4 regions of the Serratia sp. OS31 genome follow, and region 2 is predicted to be linked to each of the others. Evidence: predicted binding sites of a transcription regulator. Region 2 holds the regulator's gene; each other region holds the start of a gene.

Region 1 (4,826 bases), on a different contig from region 2:
TACCTTGCTGCGGGCCTCCAGCTCAATCCCCTGAGAATGCACCTTGCCGGCCGGCAGGTAATAGCTTTGTTGCACCACTCGGTTAGCCACATCTTTCTGTGTCAGGTCATACAGCGCCACGCTGTATATCGAGGTACTGCCTGGTGGCTGGTACTTCAGGCCCACCTCATACTGCTCGCTGGTGCTCGGTTTGAGCATATGCCCGCTTTGATCGGGCAGCGCCTCCGGGGTAACCGCCGTGCTGTAGCTGGCATAAGGCGAGAAACCATTATCGAAGCGATACAACAGCGAAGCGCGGCCGCTAAAATTGTCGTCGGTACGAGCATCGCTGGCGCCGGTATTAAGCACCGTATTTTTAGACTCGATACGGTCGAAACGCCCGGAGAGATTCAGATACCAATTCTGTAGGCTGATTTCATCCTGCAGATAAACCCCGGTTTGCTCATAGTGACGTCGGGAATCGGTATGTATCAGGTTGGTTAATGCGTCGCCGCCGGACACGCCGGTATAAGGATTAAGCTGCGAAGCTGCCGCAGACTCATCCCACAGATTATTACGCAGGCGCTGGTAATCCAGACCCAGCATCACCTTGTGATCCAACGGCCCGGTAGCAAAATCGGCTTCCAGCTGGTTATCGACGGCGAATGCATCCAGCGAGGTGGCTGAACCGCTGTAATAGCGATTCAACAGGCTGTGATCGTCATTCCAGCCAATCTGGTACACCTGCTGTAATTCAACATTGGAATGGGTGTAACTGGCATTCTGGCGGAATGACCAAACGTCGTTAAAGCTGTGCGAAAAAGCGTAGCTGTAAATCTGCTCCCAACGTTTGAACACATTGCGGCTGCTTTCACCATCAAAGAAGCCACGCCCCAGCTTGTCACCGGTGCTGGAATAGAGGCTGCCATCTGCCGGTACCGCACTGTGATAACCGCCGGACGGATCTTTTTGCAGGTAAGCTTTCAGCAGCAGCGAGGTATTTTCATCCGGCTGCCACAGCAATGAAGGTGAAATGGCATATCTTTCCTCACGCTGATGGTCATACATGGTTTCGCTGCTGCGCGTAATCCCGGTCAATCGATAAGCCCACTGTTCCGACAGCGGGCCGGTCACATCGAAAGCGCCCCCCTGGGTGCTGTTATTGCCTGCCATCAGGTTAACGTGCCCTTCCGTGGCAAACTGAGGTCGCTTGGAGGTCAAAGCGACCAAGCCGCCCGGAATGCTTTGCCCGTACATGACCGATGAAGGCCCTTTGATAACGTCGATGCGTTCCAGGAACCAGGGATCAACCTGCAGGGCATTATAGGTGCCGCCGTCACTCAATAACCGCAAACCATCAAGGAAGGTGTTATTAACGTCGCCACCGTGAAAACCACGTAACGCAATGGTGTCATAGCGCGTGGCACCACCGGAAAAGTTGGTGAAAACACCCGGGGCATATTTCAGGGCATCGTTAACCGTTTGGGTATTCTGATCCGTCATTTGTTGGCGCGTCACCACCGAAACGGACTGTGCAGTCAGAATCAACGGTTTATCGGTTTTGGTCGCCCCCTGGCTGGTCGCGGCCTGATAGCCATGGGTTGCTGCCTCCGCCGTATCGGCAGGTTTAGCGGTAACGACCAGGGTATCCTCAGCGAGAGACGCCAGTGGCAGGAACATTGCGAACGCGCATAAAACCCGTGACCGTTTGACAGGAAAAATCATCGGCATACCTGTAATCCCCAGTAAAAATCATTAAATGACACCCAAAGGCTCCCCTGTCAGCAGCGCTGGCTGACAACTTGCTCAGAGGTTCAATCGGTGTGTTGAATGTAAACAAAGTGAAATATTAATGATAATTATTATCTTTATCGATAGTAAATTTCAAGCATCAGGCAACTTTTAATAAGCAAGCGAAGCATCCTGTTCAGATCGATAGCACCTGATCCAGAAAGCACTTATGCATCTGAAAAAAATATAAAAAAAAAGCCAGCTCCAGGCTGGCAAGAAAACGGGATGTCATATGAACCCTGTCAGGCCAGACGAGCGGAGCGCATAAGGAGACAACCCTTCACCTCTCAACTGGCAATCAATAATGATAACGACTATCATTATCCTTTAGGAATGAATTTCTACCTACAACTTTCTGACGTTACGTCTCGATAGGGGTCAACGAGATCGTTTAATGAACCAGGCATGCAAGCGCCCCGCCACCAGCAAAATGCCACCAAGCAGAACATTCGCCACAACCCACAGCGTTAATATGTATATAAAAGTCTGGTAGAGTGGAATTCCCCGAGCGGCGGAAAAGGGATTAATGTGCCAAACGCGAATAATAAAGAAGGGATTTAGGTTAAACCATTGGCAAAATAAAGCGACCAACAGCGGCGGCAGGAAAAAATAAAATCCCAGCGTAGCTATCAGCAAGTACATCGCGAAGCGCTCGTTTTTATACTCTTTCATATCAATGAATTACCATTATAATTCAGCCAAAACAAGCTTGGGCATGACGTTTTGAACAGACCGGATAGACCCCGAATAGTTCCCGCTTTAAGGTAAAATAAAGCCTGTCTGGCGTTTAAATTCCATTTAGTTTTTGGGTGTTATAACGCTAGTCAGCTCAGGAGGCTCCAATGATACCGGACGATCGCCCTATCCCGCCAAACCGCAAAAAACTTAAAATCATCTTTGGTTGGTATATATATACCGTTTACGCGTTGCTGATCTTTAATATCTATCTGGCAGTATATAACGGCTGTGTCAGACACCCGATTGAAGCGCCACTGATCTCAGCATGCCACAGTGTTTTCATCGCATTCATGCTTTACCACGTGTTGAAAAAACGCACCTATTTCGCCTGGGTCATGTTGGCTTACTATATCCTGATGCGCTTGTATTACGCCAACCTGCTGCATATCGAGTTTACCCTCTGGAGCCGCGGGCTGGTGTTCGTTCTGCTGACGCTGCTGCTGGCGGGTACGGTTTCTGTCGGCCAGCTTGCGACGCCGCCGCTGCGCCAAGATTGGCTGGCTCATCTGGGGTGGAGACAGTGGGCTATGTTAGCCAGTTTGTCAGCGTTACTGACGCCGTTAATTACCACCGACTATTTAGGCTGACAGCCGGTATCTAACGGGGGATGTGGGGTTCCGAGATATCAACCAGACGGCAGACCTTGGTGTAGTTATTGGATTTCTCACATATTTTATCAGTGACGAATACGCCAAGGTAGCTCAGCACCAGCAGATAACCGGCCATGCATAAAATGAAAATAAGCGTTCTCACCGATAGGACCAACCTGACAACAAAACCCTGACTATCATACCTTGGTTATCCCTCTTTAGACCATTTCAAAGTATTTCATTAATCCGCTGGTCATTTCAGAAGCTGAAATGTTATGTTATCACATATCAAAACAACCCAGCACAGATGCATTAATGGAAAGCCAAACCCCGCCGTTACTTACCGTAGAACACCTGACGCTCTCACTGAACGCAGAGGTCAAGATCCACGATCTCAGCTTCACTTTGCATGCAGGTGAACGTTTATGCCTGCTGGGCGCATCGGGTTCCGGAAAATCACTGACCGCCGCCGCCATTCTGGGAACGCTGCCGGTCGGAGCAACGGTTAGCGGTTCGATTCGACTGCAAGGGCGAGAAGTTAATGGCCTGCGTTTACAACGGCGTAAAAACACTGAGTTGGCGGCCATTTTTCAGGATCCTTTTACCAGCCTCAATCCCCTGACCAGCGTGGGCCAGCAACTGATCCTGGCGCTACGCAGCCAAAGTGCCCTGACGAAACCTCAGGCTCAGCATTACGCTGCGGAATTGCTGACAGCATTGGGAATGTCGCCGGATAACGTCATGCCACGTTACCCCAATCAACTGTCCGGGGGTCAATGTCAGCGAATATGCGCAGCACTGGCCTTGCTCGGTGAAAAAAGCCTGCTGATCGCAGATGAACCCACCACCGCTCTGGACATGGTCAGTCAGCATCAGCTGATTAATATCCTGAAAAGCTACACCGAACGCCCCAGCGCGCCAGCGTTACTGTTTATTACTCACGATCTCGCCGTTGCCGCCAGCCTGTGCCAACGTGCCATCGTGCTGGTTAACGGGGAAATAGTCGAGCAGGGTTCCTTCGCGCGGTTGTTACAGTCCCCCACGCATCCCTACACCCAACGGCTGGTGGCCAGTGCTCAACGCCCGGCATTTAACCAGACCCCATCACTGAGCCTGGCAGGGTAACGACATGAATAATCTGCCCGTGAGCGGGGAAATGCCCTTTATCAGCCTGCAGCAGGTTTACCGACAATATTCATCAGGGGCCGGAGGGCTACAACCTACCGATCTGAATCTGTACTCCGCAGAACGCGTTGGATTAGTGGGCTGCTCCGGGGCAGGGAAATCAACGCTGCTTAAGCTATTGCTGGCGCTCGAAGCGGCGGACGCCGGTCATATTCTGTGTCAGGGCGAGGAAATTCGCCCCGCCCCGGTTCATAGATTGCGCTGGTATCGGCGGTTAGTGCAGTACGTACCGCAGGATGCCCATGCTTCGCTGAACCCTCGCCACAGGGTAGCGGAACTAATTACCGCTCCCTTGCGCCAACTTGGTCCACGTCAGGATTGGGGTATCGCAGCCGAACGGGCTTTGCGACAGGTCGAATTGGATGAAAGCCTGCTGTATGTGCGAGCCGGGCAACTTTCCGGCGGGCAGGCGCAACGGGTAGCCCTGGCGCGTGCTATTGCGCTGAAACCCCGTTTTTTACTGGCCGATGAACCGGTCAGCGGCCTGGACTTGCCGCTGCGTCAGCAGATCATCGCCCTGCTCGACCAGGTTGCCCGTCAGCA
Region 2 (4,826 bases):
CATCCTGATGACGCCGGCCTCGCGCTTCACGAAAAACGCCGAGCTAAAAACTTTACCCACCGCGTCGTTACGCGGTCAGGTAGTGCCAACGCCGCTGCAGGTTAAAGTGCATGCGCAGGATGTGGATCTGAGTAAAGGCGTTGTGTTGGAGCTGAGCGCATTATCCAAACCGGCGGCAGATGCCGTAGCCCAGCGTTTCGCGCTGTTGGGAATAACCAGTAACGCAGCCGGTTATCCGATCAAAACCGATATTCAACCAGGAAAATTCAAAGGTGAACTGGCGGTGCCGGGAGCCTATGAGCTGAAAATAGGCAATCAGGAAGCGCGAGTCATCGGCTTCGATCAGGCCGGGGTGTTTTATGGCTTGCAGTCGATTCTGTCATTGGTACCTACCGACGGCAGTGCCAAAATCGCCACGCTGGAGGCCAAAGATGCGCCGCGCTTCCAGTATCGCGGCATCTTCCTGGATGTGGCGCGTAACTTCCACCAGAAAGATGCGGTGTTGCGCCTGCTGGACCAAATGGCGGCGTACAAACTCAATAAATTCCATTTCCATCTGAGTGATGACGAAGGCTGGCGTATTGCCATTCCGGGCTTGCCGGAGCTGACCGAGGTCGGGGGGCAGCGTTGCCACGATCTGAGTGAAACCACCTGCCTGTTGCCGCAGTATGGCCAGGGTCCCGAGGTTTACGGCGGCTTCTTCTCTCGCCAGGATTACATCGACATCATCAAATACGCCAAGGCGCGCCAGATTGAAGTGATCCCGGAAATCGATATGCCGGCGCATGCCCGTGCGGCGGTGGTCTCAATGGAAGCTCGCTATAAGAAACTGCATGCCGCCGGTAAAGAACAAGAAGCCAACGAGTTCCGATTGGTGGATCCAACCGATACCTCTAACACCACCTCGGTGCAGTACTTTAACCGCCAAAGCTACCTCAATCCTTGCCTGGATTCGTCCAAGCGCTTTGTCGACAAGGTGATCGGCGAGATTGCCCAGATGCATAAAGAGGCCGGACAACCGTTGAGCACCTGGCACTTTGGCGGGGATGAGGCGAAAAATATCAGGTTGGGCGCCGGTTATACCGATGTGAACAAGCCGGAAGCCGGCAAAGGCATCATTGATCAGAGCAAAGAAGACAAGCCATGGGCGAAATCTCAGGTCTGCCAGGCGATGATCAAAGAGGGCAAGGTCGCCGATATGGAGCATCTGCCAAGCTACTTCGGGGTGGAAGTCAGCCAATTGGTAAAAGCGCACGGCATCGACAGAATGCAAGCCTGGCAGGATGGCCTGAAAGATGCGAAAAACGCCAAGGCCTTTGCTACCCAACGTGTCGGGGTTAACTTCTGGGATACGCTGTATTGGGGCGGGTTCGACAGTGCCAACGACTGGTCCAACAAGGGATACGAGCTGATCCTCTCAAACCCGGATTATGTCTACATGGACTTCCCGTATGAGGTGAACCCGGACGAGCGCGGTTACTACTGGGGAACGCGTTTCAGCGACGAGCAGAAAATGTTCAGCTTTGCGCCAAACAACTTGCCGCAAAACGCCGAAACCTCGGTTGATCGCGACGGTAATCACTTTACCGCCAAGAGCGACAAACCCTGGCCGGGGGCTTACGGTATTTCCGCGCAGATGTGGAGCGAAACCCAGCGTACCGACGAACAAATGGAGTACATGATCTTCCCTCGTTCGTTGTCGGTGGCCGAGCGCGCATGGCACCGGGCAGATTGGGAGCAGGATTACCGGGCGGGCCGGGAGTATAAAGGCGGCGAAACCCACTTCATCGATACCAGGAAACTGGACCGGGATTGGCTGCGCTTCGCCAACCTGCTCGGTCAGCGTGAGCTGGCAAAACTGGACAAAGGTGGCGTGAGCTACCGGTTGCCGGTGCCAGGCGCCCGAGTGGTGGGGGGCAAGCTGGAAGCCAATATTTCGCTGCCGGGTCTGGGCATCGAGTATTCCACCGACGGTGGCAAGCAATGGCAACGTTATGATGCTAAGGCCAAGCCTGAGGTTAGCGGTGAAGTGCAAATCCGCGCGGTGAGCCCGGATGGCAAGCGTTACAGCCGCGCCGAGAAAGTGTAAATCTGAGACCTGGCCCGCTGTTCGCAGGCGGGCCGTTATCTAACAACCGTAGCCGCGACCGGCGTGCTGCTGCGTGGTGTGTTCAGACCCGGTCTGGAGGTTATTTTTCGATAGCCTATTGTTGCTTGAATATAAGCTGTAACGAGTTTACTTATCCGCGTGTCGGCGGGTGAGTTGACGCTGAAGGTGTCCAGGTGGGGAACGAGAGAAGTGCTGTAGAGAAGTGCCGCTGCAATTGTTGTATTTAACGCTGTGAACTTTCCCCGGCCTGTCCGGGGATTTTTTATCCTATTATCGCAGGCACAAAAAAACCGCCGTTAAGGCGGTTCTCAATGCCGGTTAGGACATTATTTTTTGTCGTGCAGGGTGTCGTCTTCGCGGCAGTCACCGGTTTCACAATGGCCGTACAGGTACAGGCTGTGGTTGGTGAGCTTGATGCCGTGCTGTTTGGCGATATCACGCTGACGCACTTCGATAGACTCATCGCTAAATTCGATCACTTTGCCGCAGTCCAGGCAAATCAGGTGATCGTGGTGATGCTGCTGGGTCAGCTCGAACACGGACTTGCCGCCTTCGAAGTTGTGACGGGTCACAATGCCGGCATCATCAAATTGGTTCAGTACGCGGTAAACTGTAGCCAGGCCAATTTCTTCGCCCATATCTATCAGTTTTTTGTACAGATCTTCCGCACTGACGTGATGGCATTCCGGATTTTGCAGTACTTCCAGGATTTTGAGTCGCGGAAGCGTGACTTTTAGGCCGGCCTTCTTCAATGCGGTGTTGTTGTCAGTCATGCGGATTCAGTCCTGTTACTATGCTAATCAAGTTGAGGCGTTCTCGCCTGTGGCATCGGTCGGCACAAAGAGTTAATTGCGTCTCATTATAGAACCGGTTGCTCTAAATGGAAACCGCCGGTTGTTAACAAAGCTATAATTGCACAATTGCATGTTATACATGCAACGTCTTGATGAATGGGATAAACCGAAAACTCAGTCTACCTTGACGGTGTGGGAAGTTACAAATCTGTAGCTTCTATTGCAGTAATCAGTACTGCCAATGATGGCCCTGCCGGCACACTATGCACTTTGCAGGGCTTTTGTTCAACCTTTGGCGTTACCCGACGATTTCGGCCAGGCTCAGCTCTTCGACGATTTGTTTTACCCAGCCTTCGACACGTTCGTTGGTCAGCTCAGGTTGGCGATCTTCGTCAATGGCCAGGCCGATGAAATGACTGTCGTTGGCCAAGCCTTTGGAGGCTTCAAAGTGGTAACCTTTGGTCGGCCAGTGGCCTACGATAGCGGCGCCACGTGGTTCGATGATGTCGCGAATGGTACCCATCGCATCACAGAAATACTCTGCGTAGTCTTCCTGATCGCCACAGCCGAACAGCGCAACCAGCTTGCCGTTGAAGTCAATTTCTTCCAGCGTTGGGAAGAAGTCATCCCAATCGCACTGGGCTTCACCGTAGTACCAGGTCGGGATACCGAGCAGCAGGATATCGAAAGCTTCCAGATCTTCTTTGCTGCTTTTGGCGATGTCATGAATTTCAGACACCTCTTTGCCAAACTGCTGCTGAAGAATTTTCTGGATCATCTTGGCAATGTTTTCGGTATTGCCAGTGTCGCTGCCAAAGAAAATGCCTACATTAGCCATATCGCGTATAACCTTTAAATTCAATAAATTGCATTCACGATGTTAGCGTTGACTACGATAACACCGATTAAAATGATGCCATGGCAAGAGGTTATCTCTTACCGGTAAGTGCGTATCATGCCAGAAATTTACCCCGGGTATTTATCACTTTAATGCGATGCCGGGTGGAATAAAGCGGTGTTGATCGGGCGTCATCCTTAACGCCGCGCCGCATGTGCGGCTGCAATGATCAATGTTCTGGCTGCTCGTCCGCCAGTTGTGCCAGCAGCATTTGCTCAATAAGCTCGCTGCGGCTGATATTACGCTGTTCCGCCAGTTTGTTCAGGGCGTCCACCGCATCCGCGTTGATCTTCAGTTCCACACGCCGTAAGCCACGGACTTTATCGCGTCGAAGCTGATTACGCTTATTGATTCTAAGCTGTTCATCTCGGGAGAGCGGGTTGGTTTTCGGGCGCCCCGGACGGCGTTCATCTGCGAACAGATCCAGCGTCGTGCGATCCGTTTGTTCTTTTGCCATAGGTAGCGGTACTGCAAGGGAGTTTGCATCAAAAAGCGCTTACACGCTTCCGGACGGTTCGGTTAACACACTTCGGGCCAATAAACCCTAACCCAAATTCACCCCCAGCCTGACGTTAGCGAACACGCTTGGCACGGCGGCAAAATTATAGCGCGCCATATTACCCCAGCAGATAGAGCGACGACAATGCTTAACTGAGCTGAAAACGCGCTAAGCCGTTATCTTTAGCGCGTTTTTTCATCAGACGGTGACTTTGGCAGAGAAACGGCCCATTTGTTGGGCCTGGCGCGACTCAGGCTTCGCCGAGAAAACGGTGAATGGCGCGCAACACCGCCTCCGGTTTTTCCGCATGAACCCAGTGTCCGGTACCGGCAACGACGTGAGCGCGAGCCTGCGGGAATTGACGGGCAATATCTTCGCGATAGCTGTCCTGCACGTAAGGCGACAGGCCGCCGCGGATAAACAGCGTCGGGTGAGGCCAGGCCGGTACTTCCTGCCAGCCGGTGATGTTCTCGTACTCTTCGATCAGCACTGGCAGATTGAAACGCCATTCGCCCTGGTGGAAGG
Region 3 (4,826 bases), on a different contig from region 2:
GCTCTACAGGCGGTTCCAGGAACTGCTGCTCCAGCAGGCCTTCCAGCGGCGTGTATTTCCAGTTCTCATGCTTGCGGGTCGGCCAGCCCAGGCGCAAAGCCTGCTGCCAGTGCGCCAGCGCATGAGCGGAATGCTCGCCACCGCGCTCTTCGAACAGGCTATAAAGCTGCTGCAGCGCGCGTGAATTATTGTTCGTCGGTAAGCCAGCCATAGCCCTGCTCCTCCAACTGTTTCACCAGGGAGAAATCGCCGGATTTGACGATGCGCCCCTGAGAAAGAACATGGACGTAATCCGGTTTGATGTAATCCAGAATACGCTGGTAGTGCGTGACGATAATGAACGAGCGCTTGCCGTCGCGCAGCGAGTTTACGCCGTTGGCGACGATCTTCAGCGCATCGATATCCAAACCGGAGTCGGTTTCATCCAGAATGCACAGATCCGGCTCCAACGCCGCCATCTGCAGAATATCATTACGCTTTTTCTCCCCACCGGAGAAACCGACGTTGACCGAACGGGTCAACAGATCGGGCGGCATGTTCAGCAGTTCAATCTTCTCTTCGATAAAATCAGCGAAGTCGAAGCGATCGAGCGCCTCCTGCTGGCGGTATTTTCGCACCGCATTCACCGAAGTCTGCAGGAAGAAGTGGTTGCTGACGCCGGGAATTTCCACCGGATACTGGAACGCCAGAAACACGCCTTCACCGGCACGATCTTCCGGATCCAACTCGAGCAGGTCCTTACCTTTAAAGGTCACCTCGCCCGCAGTGACTTCATACTCTTCGCGCCCTGCGAGAGTCGCCGAAAGCGTGCTTTTGCCCGAGCCGTTCGGCCCCATGATGGCATGCACTTCACCGGGTTTGATCTCCAAATCCAGACCCTTGAGGATCTCGTTGCCTTCCGCGCTGACTTTTAAATTCTTGATACTTAACATGCAGTGTCCTTAGGTCGCGCTTTCGCGCTGTAAATCCGGCGGTTAGCCCACGCTGTGTTCCAGGCTGATGGCCAATAACTTCTGCGCCTCGACGGCGAACTCCAGCGGCAGCTCAGAGAACACGTCCTTACAGAATCCGTTGACGATCATCGAAATGGCATTGTCTTCACTGATGCCGCGTTGCAGGCAGTAGAACAGTTGGTCATCGCCAATTTTTGAGGTAGTGGCTTCATGCTCCAGCTGCGCGCTGTTGTTGCGAGCCTCAACATAGGGGAACGTATGGGCGCCACTGTCCGGTCCGATCAGCATCGAGTCGCACTGGGTAAAGTTACGCGCGTTTTCCGCCCCCGGCAGGATCTTCACCAGGCCGCGATAGGTGTTCTCGCTGTGCCCGGCAGAAATACCCTTGGCGATAATGGTCGAACGGGTGTTCTTGCCGATGTGGATCATCTTGGTACCGGTGTCGGCCTGCTGATGGCCGCTGGTCAGCGCCACAGAGAAGAACTCACCGATAGAGTTGTCGCCCTGCAGGATCACGCTCGGGTATTTCCAGGTGATGGCCGAGCCGGTTTCCGACTGGGTCCAGGACATTTTCGACCCGGCGCCTTCGCACAGTGCGCGCTTGGTCACAAAGTTCAGGATCCCGCCCTTGCTGTCACCGCCGGAGAACCAGTTCTGTACGGTCGAGTATTTCACTTCGGCGTCTTTGTGCAGGATCACTTCTACCACCGCCGCATGCAGCTGATAGCTGTCGCGAACCGGGGCCGAGCAGCCTTCGATGTAGCTGACATAGCTGCCTTCGTCGGCGATCAGGATGGTGCGTTCGAACTGACCGGTTTTGGCGGCGTTAATACGGAAATAGGTCGACAGCTCCATGGGGCAGCGCACGCCCTTCGGCACATAGACAAAGGTCCCGTCGGAGGCGACCGCGGCGTTCAGCGCGGCGAAAAAGTTGTCGTTTGAGGGCACGACGCGGCCAAGGTATTTGCGCACCAGATCCGGGTATTCGTGGATCGCTTCACCGAACGAACAGAAAATCACTCCGCTCTCGGCCAACTTCTCGCGATAGGTGGTGGAGACCGAGACGGAGTCAAAGATCGCGTCCACCGCCACTTCACTGCCTTCACGCACCGGCACGCCGAGCTGGTTAAACGCCAGTTCAACCTCGCTGGTCAGGTAATTGTTGTCCGTGATCGCCCCGGGTTGCTGTTCTGCGCCGGGCTGCGAACCGCAGGCATCATCACAGCTGCCGCAGGAGGGCGCCGAATAATAGCTGTAGTCCTGGTAATTCAGCCGGTCGTAGTTGGCTTTCAACCAGTGCGGCTCTTCCATTTGCAGCCAGGCGCGATAAGCCTCCAGGCGGAACTCCAGCATCCACTCAGGTTCGTTACGCTTGGCCGAGATGGCGCGCACCACGTCTTCGTTGATGCCTTTCGCTAACTCGTCGGTGGCCAGTTGGGTAAAAAAGCCTTCTTTATAGCGACCTTCGCTGACCCAAGCCTGCACTTCATTAGGCATTTCTACATTGCTTCGTGTCATGTTGATTGCATCGCTCAAACGCCAAAACTCTCGCCGCACCCGCAGGCATGCTGAGCTTTAGGGTTATTAAATTTGAATATCTGATTCAGCCCTTCACGGACAAAATCCACCGTGGTGCCATCGATAAACGGCATGGCTTTTAACGGCACATACAGTTTGGCGCCATCGCGCTCAAACAGCAGGTCGTCGTCAGCGGGTTCACGGGTGAGATCCAGCACATAGGCAAACCCGGCGCAGCCTGACTGCTTCACCCCGAGCTGCAGCCCCTTCACCTGCGGATCCTGCTGCATTAATTTAGTAATTTGTTGTACGGCATTATCACTGAGCAAAATGCCTTGCCAGACATTTTCGTCCAGAGAAAAGGTGCCGACATTTTCCGTTTGCATATGGCCTACCTCACACTCGTGTTTTTCCACAGCCAATCTGGGTTGCTACTATGTTAGTGATAACAATTATCACTTCAACCGTTTGTTTTGCGGGGGTATCCGCCAAAAACCCGGATTTACGTTTCGGTATGCGGCAAGCGCGCGGGACAGTCAGCGAGACAATCGCTGCAGGTCGGCAAGGGGATCAATTTATCCCTATGAATTTACAGCACATCCTGTACTACCTTCGCGCTTGCCTATTGGCTCGAACGCTTTACAGATCCGGATTTTTATTTCGCTTTAAACATTCATAGAAAATACCTATTTCTGAATTTTGTCTGTCTTAAAAATGCGTTTATCGACAATTAGGGACTTTTCTCCCCGTTTCGCGCTTCAGTGCAGGCAGACAATTCGCAGGCTCTATGACTAAAGTTTAGTCGTTACTGACCATATTGGGTCGCCGCCCGCTCAATGCATCCCCCTGTCGCGATAAAAATTTCAACAGAATGATTGATCGTAAACGCGCCAGTAAATATGATAATGATTATCATTCAATTACAAATTGAGCGCGGGCAAATGAATATCTCGATGAATGCGTGGCTGCTGGGCAAAATTGATGACTATAAGTTCAGCGTGCGTGACGCCACGGTAGATTTCTATATGGCGGAGGCGTCGCTCAGGCGGCCGGAATGCAATATCAACCACCTGAAGCGCTACAACAACGTCAGCCTCAACATGGCCAATCTGTGCCTGGAAAACGGCGATGATGAAAGCTATCTGCACGCGTTGAGCAAACTGCATAACCGGCTGATCGTGGAGATTAACAACCCGCAGCGCTGCCAGCTGTTTCGGGTTCAGAGCTACCATTTTGCCCGCCATACTCTGACCCTGATCTGCCAGAAATACGCGATGGAAGGAACCTGGGAGAAGGCCAACGCCTTCCAGAAGGACTTCGTCAAGCGGGTGCCATTTCAGCTGTAACCCCGCCGACTGACAAGAAACCCGCAGGTCGGAATGCCTGCGGGGAAGGAAACTTAATCGATCACTGCGGTGGTTAAACGCGAAGTGCAGCAAAGGCGATCGCGTGAATCGAAAATCTCGATCTGCCAGACCTGGTGCCGACGGCCAACGTGCAGCGCACGACAAACCCCGCGCACCTGCCCTTCAAACACCGCCCGCAGGTGGTTGGCATTGATTTCCAGCCCTACCACTTTCTGATCGCCTTCGCTGCACAGATAACCGGCCATCGATCCCATCGACTCCGCCAGCACCACCGAGGCGCCACCGTGCAACAGGCCAAACGGCTGCCGCGTACGCTGATCTACCGGCATGGTCGCCTCAAGGTAATCCTCTTCCATTCGGGTAAAGTGGATCCCCACATGGCTGACCATACATCCTTCGCCGGCCTGGTTTAATTGTTCCAGCGTCGTTTCTCGTTTCCACAGTTTCACTCAATCATCTCCAGAAGTGCCTGTAATGGGTGCCGTACACCGTTACCCTCAATGCGTTTGACCTGGCTGCGACAGGAATAACCGGTCGCCAGACAACGTTGCCGAGGCAGACGCTGCAATGCCTGGTGCCATGATAGCTCATAAATGCCGAGCGAATTCTGCAGGTTCTTCACTTCGTGCCCGTAAGTGCCCGCCATACCACAGCAGCCCACGCTGACATTTTCCAGCCTGGCGCCGAAACGAGCAAAGATCGACGTCCAATGCTGGCCGCTGGCCGGCAAGGCGGTGGTTTCAGTACAGTGACCAAACAGATACCAGGCCTCACCGGTGGCAGGCTGTTCAGCACGCTCGGCCAGCAGTTGCTGCAACCATTCGTGCACCAGCTGCACCTGGAAATCCCCGCGGGTTTCCCCCAGGATCTCGTTATATTCATCGCGATAACACAGCACCAGCGCCGGATCGACCCCCACCAGCGGCATACCGAGTTTTGCCACCCGATTGAGGAAATCGGCGGTTTTGCGCGCGGTACGGGCAAAACG
Region 4 (4,826 bases), on a different contig from region 2:
CCGTCGCTGCGTGAAGATGGCAGCTTCGCCGGTAAATCGACGGTGCCGTTCGACAGTGAAATCTTTCAGCATGTCGCCCCACCAGGTTCACAGGAACAACCGCCGCCGGACGGCCGCATCTATGGCCCCGGCCCGCGTGTGCCCATGCTGGTGCTGTCGCCCTGGAGCCGCGGTGGCTGGGTCAATTCGCAGGTGTTCGACCACACTTCAGTGCTGCAATTTCTCGAGAAACGCTTCAAGGTACATGAACCCAATATCAGCGCCTGGCGACGCGCGGTATGTGGCGATCTCACTTCGGCCTTTAACTTTGTCGATCCCAACGGGGAAACCTTGCCCAACCTGCCCGTCACCAGCCGCAATTCCGCCGACAGCCTGCGCCAGCGGCAGGAGCAATTGCCGCAGGTGCCTCTGCCGGCCGCGGACAAACAACAGTTGCCGCATCAGGCGCGGCTGGCACGCCCTTCACGCGCCCTGCCTTACCAATTGCATGTTGAAGAAACCCTCTACCCCAGCCAGCAATTACTGACGCTCAACCTGTACAACACCGGTACGCAAGGGGCGGTATTCCACGTTTACGACCGGTTGGATCTGAATCAGATCCCACGGCGCTATACCGTCGAGGCCGGCAAAGCGCTCAGTGATAACTGGTCCGTGGCGGACGAGTACCACCTGTGGTTACTGGGCCCGAACGGCTTCCATCGTGAGCTGCGCGGCGCCATTGGGCAACCGCAGCCGGAAGTCCGGCTGACGCCACAAGGCGACCAGCTGTCATTAACGCTCACTAACCCCACCCGCCAGGCAATAACCGTGACTATCGCCCGCTGCCCTTATACGCAAAACGGCCCCTGGTCGATTGAGCTGCCGGCAGGAGGACGCCACCAGCAGGCCTTTGACGCCAGGATCAGCGGAGGTTGGTACGATATTTCATTGCAGGGTTCCGGCGACTGGCAGCGCCGGTTGGCAGGACGGCTGGAGACCGGTGAGCACAGCGTCAGCGATCCGCTGATGGGCAAAGCCTAAGATATCCGCACGGGGGTGTTCAAAAAGCGAAAGGATATGGATTATCATTAGCCTCTTTATTCAATACCCGATGCCCAAGGATCTCCATGCCTGCCGTTCTTATTGCCAAAGCCAGCCGTTGGCTGGCCGCCTGCGCCCTGCTGATGGTCAGCGCCGTACAGGCCGCACCGATCGTCGTGACCGATGTCGCGGGTCGAGAAGTCACCCTGCAGCAGCCCGCCCAGCGGGTGATCCTGGCCGATGCCCGCGCGCTGCTGGCACTGAATATACTGCATCCGCAGGAGCCGTTGAAAAATATCATCGCCTGGGATAACTCGCTGAAGGTGAAGGCACCGGATCTGGTGGAGGCCTACGCGAAAAAATTCCCGCAGGTGATGCAGATCCCCACCTTCGATAACCCTTACGTCAGCGATTTCAGCGTAGAAAGCGCCGTTGTCCGTAAGCCGGATCTGATCATTTTCGACATCGGCCTGCTGAGCAAGCTGAAGGACAGCGGCGTGCTGGCCCAGTTGGAAAAAATCGGCATCCCGGTACTGATTATCGACTTCCGTCAGCAGCCGCTGACCAACACCGTCGCCAGCATGCAACTGTTGGGCAAGGTGTTTGACGAGCAGCAAAATGCCGACGCCTTTATCCAGCTCTACCAGCAACGTCTGGATCTGGTACGCCAGCGGGTGGCTACGCTGAAGCCGGCACAGCGCCCCAGCGTGTTTATCGAACGCAGCGCCGGCATGAAGGGCGAGCAGTGCTGCAACACCTTCGGCAAGGGCAGCTTTGGCCAGTTTATCGATACCGCCGGCGGCAACAACATCGGCAGCAAACTGTTCCCGGAAATGGGCGGTGAGGTGAACGTGGAACAGATGATCGCCAGCAACCCGGATTTCTATCTGATGACCGGCGCCGACTGGAGCCGCGGTCATAAAGGCACATTGGCGGTTCCCCTGGGCTATGCCACCGATACGGCCACCACAGAGAAAAAGCTGGCGGTACTGATGAACCGCACCGGACTGAACGTGCTGAAGGCGGTAAAGGAAAAACGCGTGATGGCGATTTACCACCAGTTCTATGACACGCCGCTGAATTTTATTGCGGTCGAGGCCATCGCTAAATTCCTGCACCCGGACTTATTTAAAGATATTGATCCGCAAGCGGATATTGAAATGGTGCACCATAAATTCACCGCGCTGGATCACAGCGGCGTGTTTTGGGTCACGGCAAAATAATCCCCCGCTCGGGGCCCGCCAGCCGGGCTCCGACACCTTTCCCCGCCGTTTGCTTACCGGTTGAATTATTCCGCAACAAAGCTATTTACTTGCCAATAATTATCATTAAGATTGTCATTTCTAAAAAAACACATCCGGGTTCGAAACTTTTAAGGCATTATTATGTCAATTCTTTTTCGTCTTTCGCTGTTGGCGGCTTCCGTTGCCATGGCTCTGCCAGTCCTTGCTGCTGATAATAAATCTCAAAATAATGCGCCTGCCGACAATATTACCGTCGTCGGCAACTGGCTGGATAACCCGGATACCAGTTCGGTGTTGCTCAACCACCCCGGCGCACGTTCCATCGTGACCGAACAACAAATGCATGAACAAGGCGATCAGACCATTGCCGATACCCTGCGCGGCGTGCCTGGCGTGCAGGTGCGCGACAGCAACGGTACCGGCGGCAGCGACATTTCGCTCAACGTCGGCGTACGTGGCCTGACTTCTCGTCTTTCACCTCGCTCCACCATTTTGATGGACGGCGTCCCCTTGGCGGTCGCGCCTTACGGCCAGCCACAGCTGTCGATGGCACCGCTGTCGATTGGCAGCCTGCAATCGGTTGACGTGGTGCGCGGCGGTGGCGCGGTGCGTTACGGACCGCAAAACGTCGGCGGCGTAATTAACTTCGTCACCAAGGACATCCCAAAAACCTTCGGCGGCGCGGCCAGCGTCCAGACCCAGGGCGCCAGCCACGGCGGCCTGAAAACCCTGACCAGCACCTCGCTCGGCGGCACCGCCGACAACGGCTTCGGCGCAGAACTGCTGTATTCCGGCCTGCACGGCCAGGGCTATCGCGACAACAACGACAATACCGACATCGACGATTTCATGCTGAAAACGCGCTATGCGTTTACCGATCGTGATGAGTTGCTGGCCAATTTCCACTATTACGACGCAAAATCCGGCATGCCGGGCGGGCTGAGCAGCGCGCAGTATGCGCAAAATCCGTTCCAGTCGACCCGTCCGTGGGACCAGTTCGAAGGCCGCCGCAAGGACATGTCGTTCAAATATAAGCACCAGGAAGACGACAAGCAGTTCGAAGTGCTGACGTATTTCACCGACAGCTATCGCGGCAGCAGCATCGAATCGGAAGGCACCGGTAAAAACGCCGGGATGAAGCGTATGGTGTCTTACCCACGCCACTACTCCACCTGGGCGATTGAACCCAGCTACTCGCAGGTCTTCCGTTTCTGGGACATGGCGCACGAGATCACCCTCGGTTACCGCTACCTGAACGAAACCATGGATGAAAAAGCGTCCCGTTCTGCCTGGTACAACCCGGCAGATATCGGCTCCACCCCGGAAACGCCGGATTACTATCAGCACACCTCCGGCGGCACCGCAGCCCACGCGCTGTACATAGACGACACCATCAACGTCGGCAACTGGACGGTTACGCCGGGCCTGCGCTATGAAAGCATCCGCACCCATGTGGACGATTCGTTCAACAATATCAGCCGCGAGAAGAGCTACAGCGAACCGCTGCCGTCACTGAATGTCATGTACCACATGTCCGACGCCTGGAAGCTGTTCGCCAACGCCAACACCTCGTTCGGCAGCATGCAGTACTTCCAGTTGACCAAGGGCGGCAACGGCAACCAACCCGCACCGGGCCTGACGGCGGAAAAAGCCCATACCTATGAGTTCGGTACCCGTTACGACGACACCATCGTCAAAGCCGAGGCCACGCTGTTCTATATCGATTTCGATAACCAGCTGCAGTACATCAGCAACGACGTCGGCTGGACCAACATGGGCGCCACCAAGCACAAGGGTATCGAGCTGGCGCTCAGCTACGATCTCAGCGAACTGAACCGCGCGCTGGATGGCGTAAGCGTCTACACCAGCTACACCTATACCAAAGCCAGCACCGACAAGGGCGACTTCGCCGGTAAGGATCTGCCGTTCTATTCACGCCAGGTATATACCGTCGGCACCCGCTACGCCACCGGCAGTTGGGTGTGGAATCTGGACAGCTATGCCCAGTCCAGGCAGCACTCGCCGGGCACCGGGCCGGATTACGTCACGCAGGAAAGCGCCGACGGCCAGTTTGGCAACATCGCCGGGTATATGGTGTGGAATATGCGTGGGGAGTATAACTTCGGGCCGCAGCTGTCGAACCTGACGCTGGGTGCCGGGGTGAAAAACCTGTTCGATCAGCGCTACTTCACCCGCTCCAACGACAACAACTTCGGCAAATACGTCGGTGAACCGCGCACCTTCTTCGTGCAGGGTTCCGTGGCGTTCTAAGCATCAGCGCCCTCTTCGGAGGGCGCTGATCTCAGCGACAGTGCAGACGAAACAGGCGCGCCAGGTGTGCGCCCATCGGCGTCAGCGTGGTGTCCTTACGCTGAATCAGATAAAACGTCGCCTTTGGCAAGCTTTCTTCCAGTGCCAGTGGTACCAGATGCTTACCCAGTATTGGATCAGAGATCACATCTACCGATAAAATACTGACGAAATCACTTTGCGCCACCAGGCTGGTGCAGGCCATAAATGTCTCACAGGTCACGCTGATTGACGGCGCCATTCCCAAATCCC

The links. The regulator Fur, encoded in region 2, represses iron uptake genes when iron is present. The targets are predictions, from matches to a motif close to ATAATAATGAGAACNACTATCAA.
Region 1: the regulator Fur is predicted to act here: its motif matches at 1,826-1,848, upstream of H5P17_RS06950 (TonB-dependent siderophore receptor).
Region 3: the regulator Fur is predicted to act here: its motif matches at 2,908-2,930, upstream of sufA (Fe-S cluster assembly scaffold SufA).
Region 4: the regulator Fur is predicted to act here: its motif matches at 2,333-2,355, upstream of H5P17_RS09340 (TonB-dependent siderophore receptor).

The regions. Positions count from the first base shown of each region.
Region 1 is NZ_JACJFQ010000005.1:183,635-188,460, reverse strand. It holds gene H5P17_RS06950 (TonB-dependent siderophore receptor) at 1-1,710, opposite strand, end outside; gene H5P17_RS06945 (hypothetical protein) at 2,149-2,442, opposite strand; gene H5P17_RS06940 (hypothetical protein) at 2,613-3,095, shown strand; gene H5P17_RS06935 (hypothetical protein) at 3,106-3,261, opposite strand; gene H5P17_RS06930 (ABC transporter ATP-binding protein) at 3,414-4,223, shown strand; gene H5P17_RS06925 (ABC transporter ATP-binding protein) at 4,228-4,826, shown strand, end outside.
Region 2 is NZ_JACJFQ010000014.1:73,285-78,110, forward strand. It holds gene H5P17_RS13680 (family 20 glycosylhydrolase) at 1-2,089, shown strand, start outside; gene fur (ferric iron uptake transcriptional regulator) at 2,437-2,883, opposite strand; gene fldA (flavodoxin FldA) at 3,203-3,742, opposite strand; gene ybfE (LexA regulated protein) at 3,972-4,259, opposite strand; gene ybfF (esterase) at 4,552-4,826, opposite strand, start outside.
Region 3 is NZ_JACJFQ010000007.1:165,453-170,278, forward strand. It holds gene sufD (Fe-S cluster assembly protein SufD) at 1-211, opposite strand, end outside; gene sufC (Fe-S cluster assembly ATPase SufC) at 186-932, opposite strand; gene sufB (Fe-S cluster assembly protein SufB) at 975-2,471, opposite strand; gene sufA (Fe-S cluster assembly scaffold SufA) at 2,486-2,857, opposite strand; gene H5P17_RS08940 (hypothetical protein) at 3,413-3,817, shown strand; gene menI (1,4-dihydroxy-2-naphthoyl-CoA hydrolase) at 3,871-4,287, opposite strand; gene H5P17_RS08950 (FAD-binding and (Fe-S)-binding domain-containing protein) at 4,284-4,826, opposite strand, start outside.
Region 4 is NZ_JACJFQ010000008.1:71,425-76,250, reverse strand. It holds gene H5P17_RS09350 (phosphocholine-specific phospholipase C) at 1-1,020, shown strand, start outside; gene H5P17_RS09345 (ABC transporter substrate-binding protein) at 1,164-2,243, shown strand; gene H5P17_RS09340 (TonB-dependent siderophore receptor) at 2,406-4,535, shown strand; gene H5P17_RS09335 (LysR family transcriptional regulator) at 4,567-4,826, opposite strand, start outside.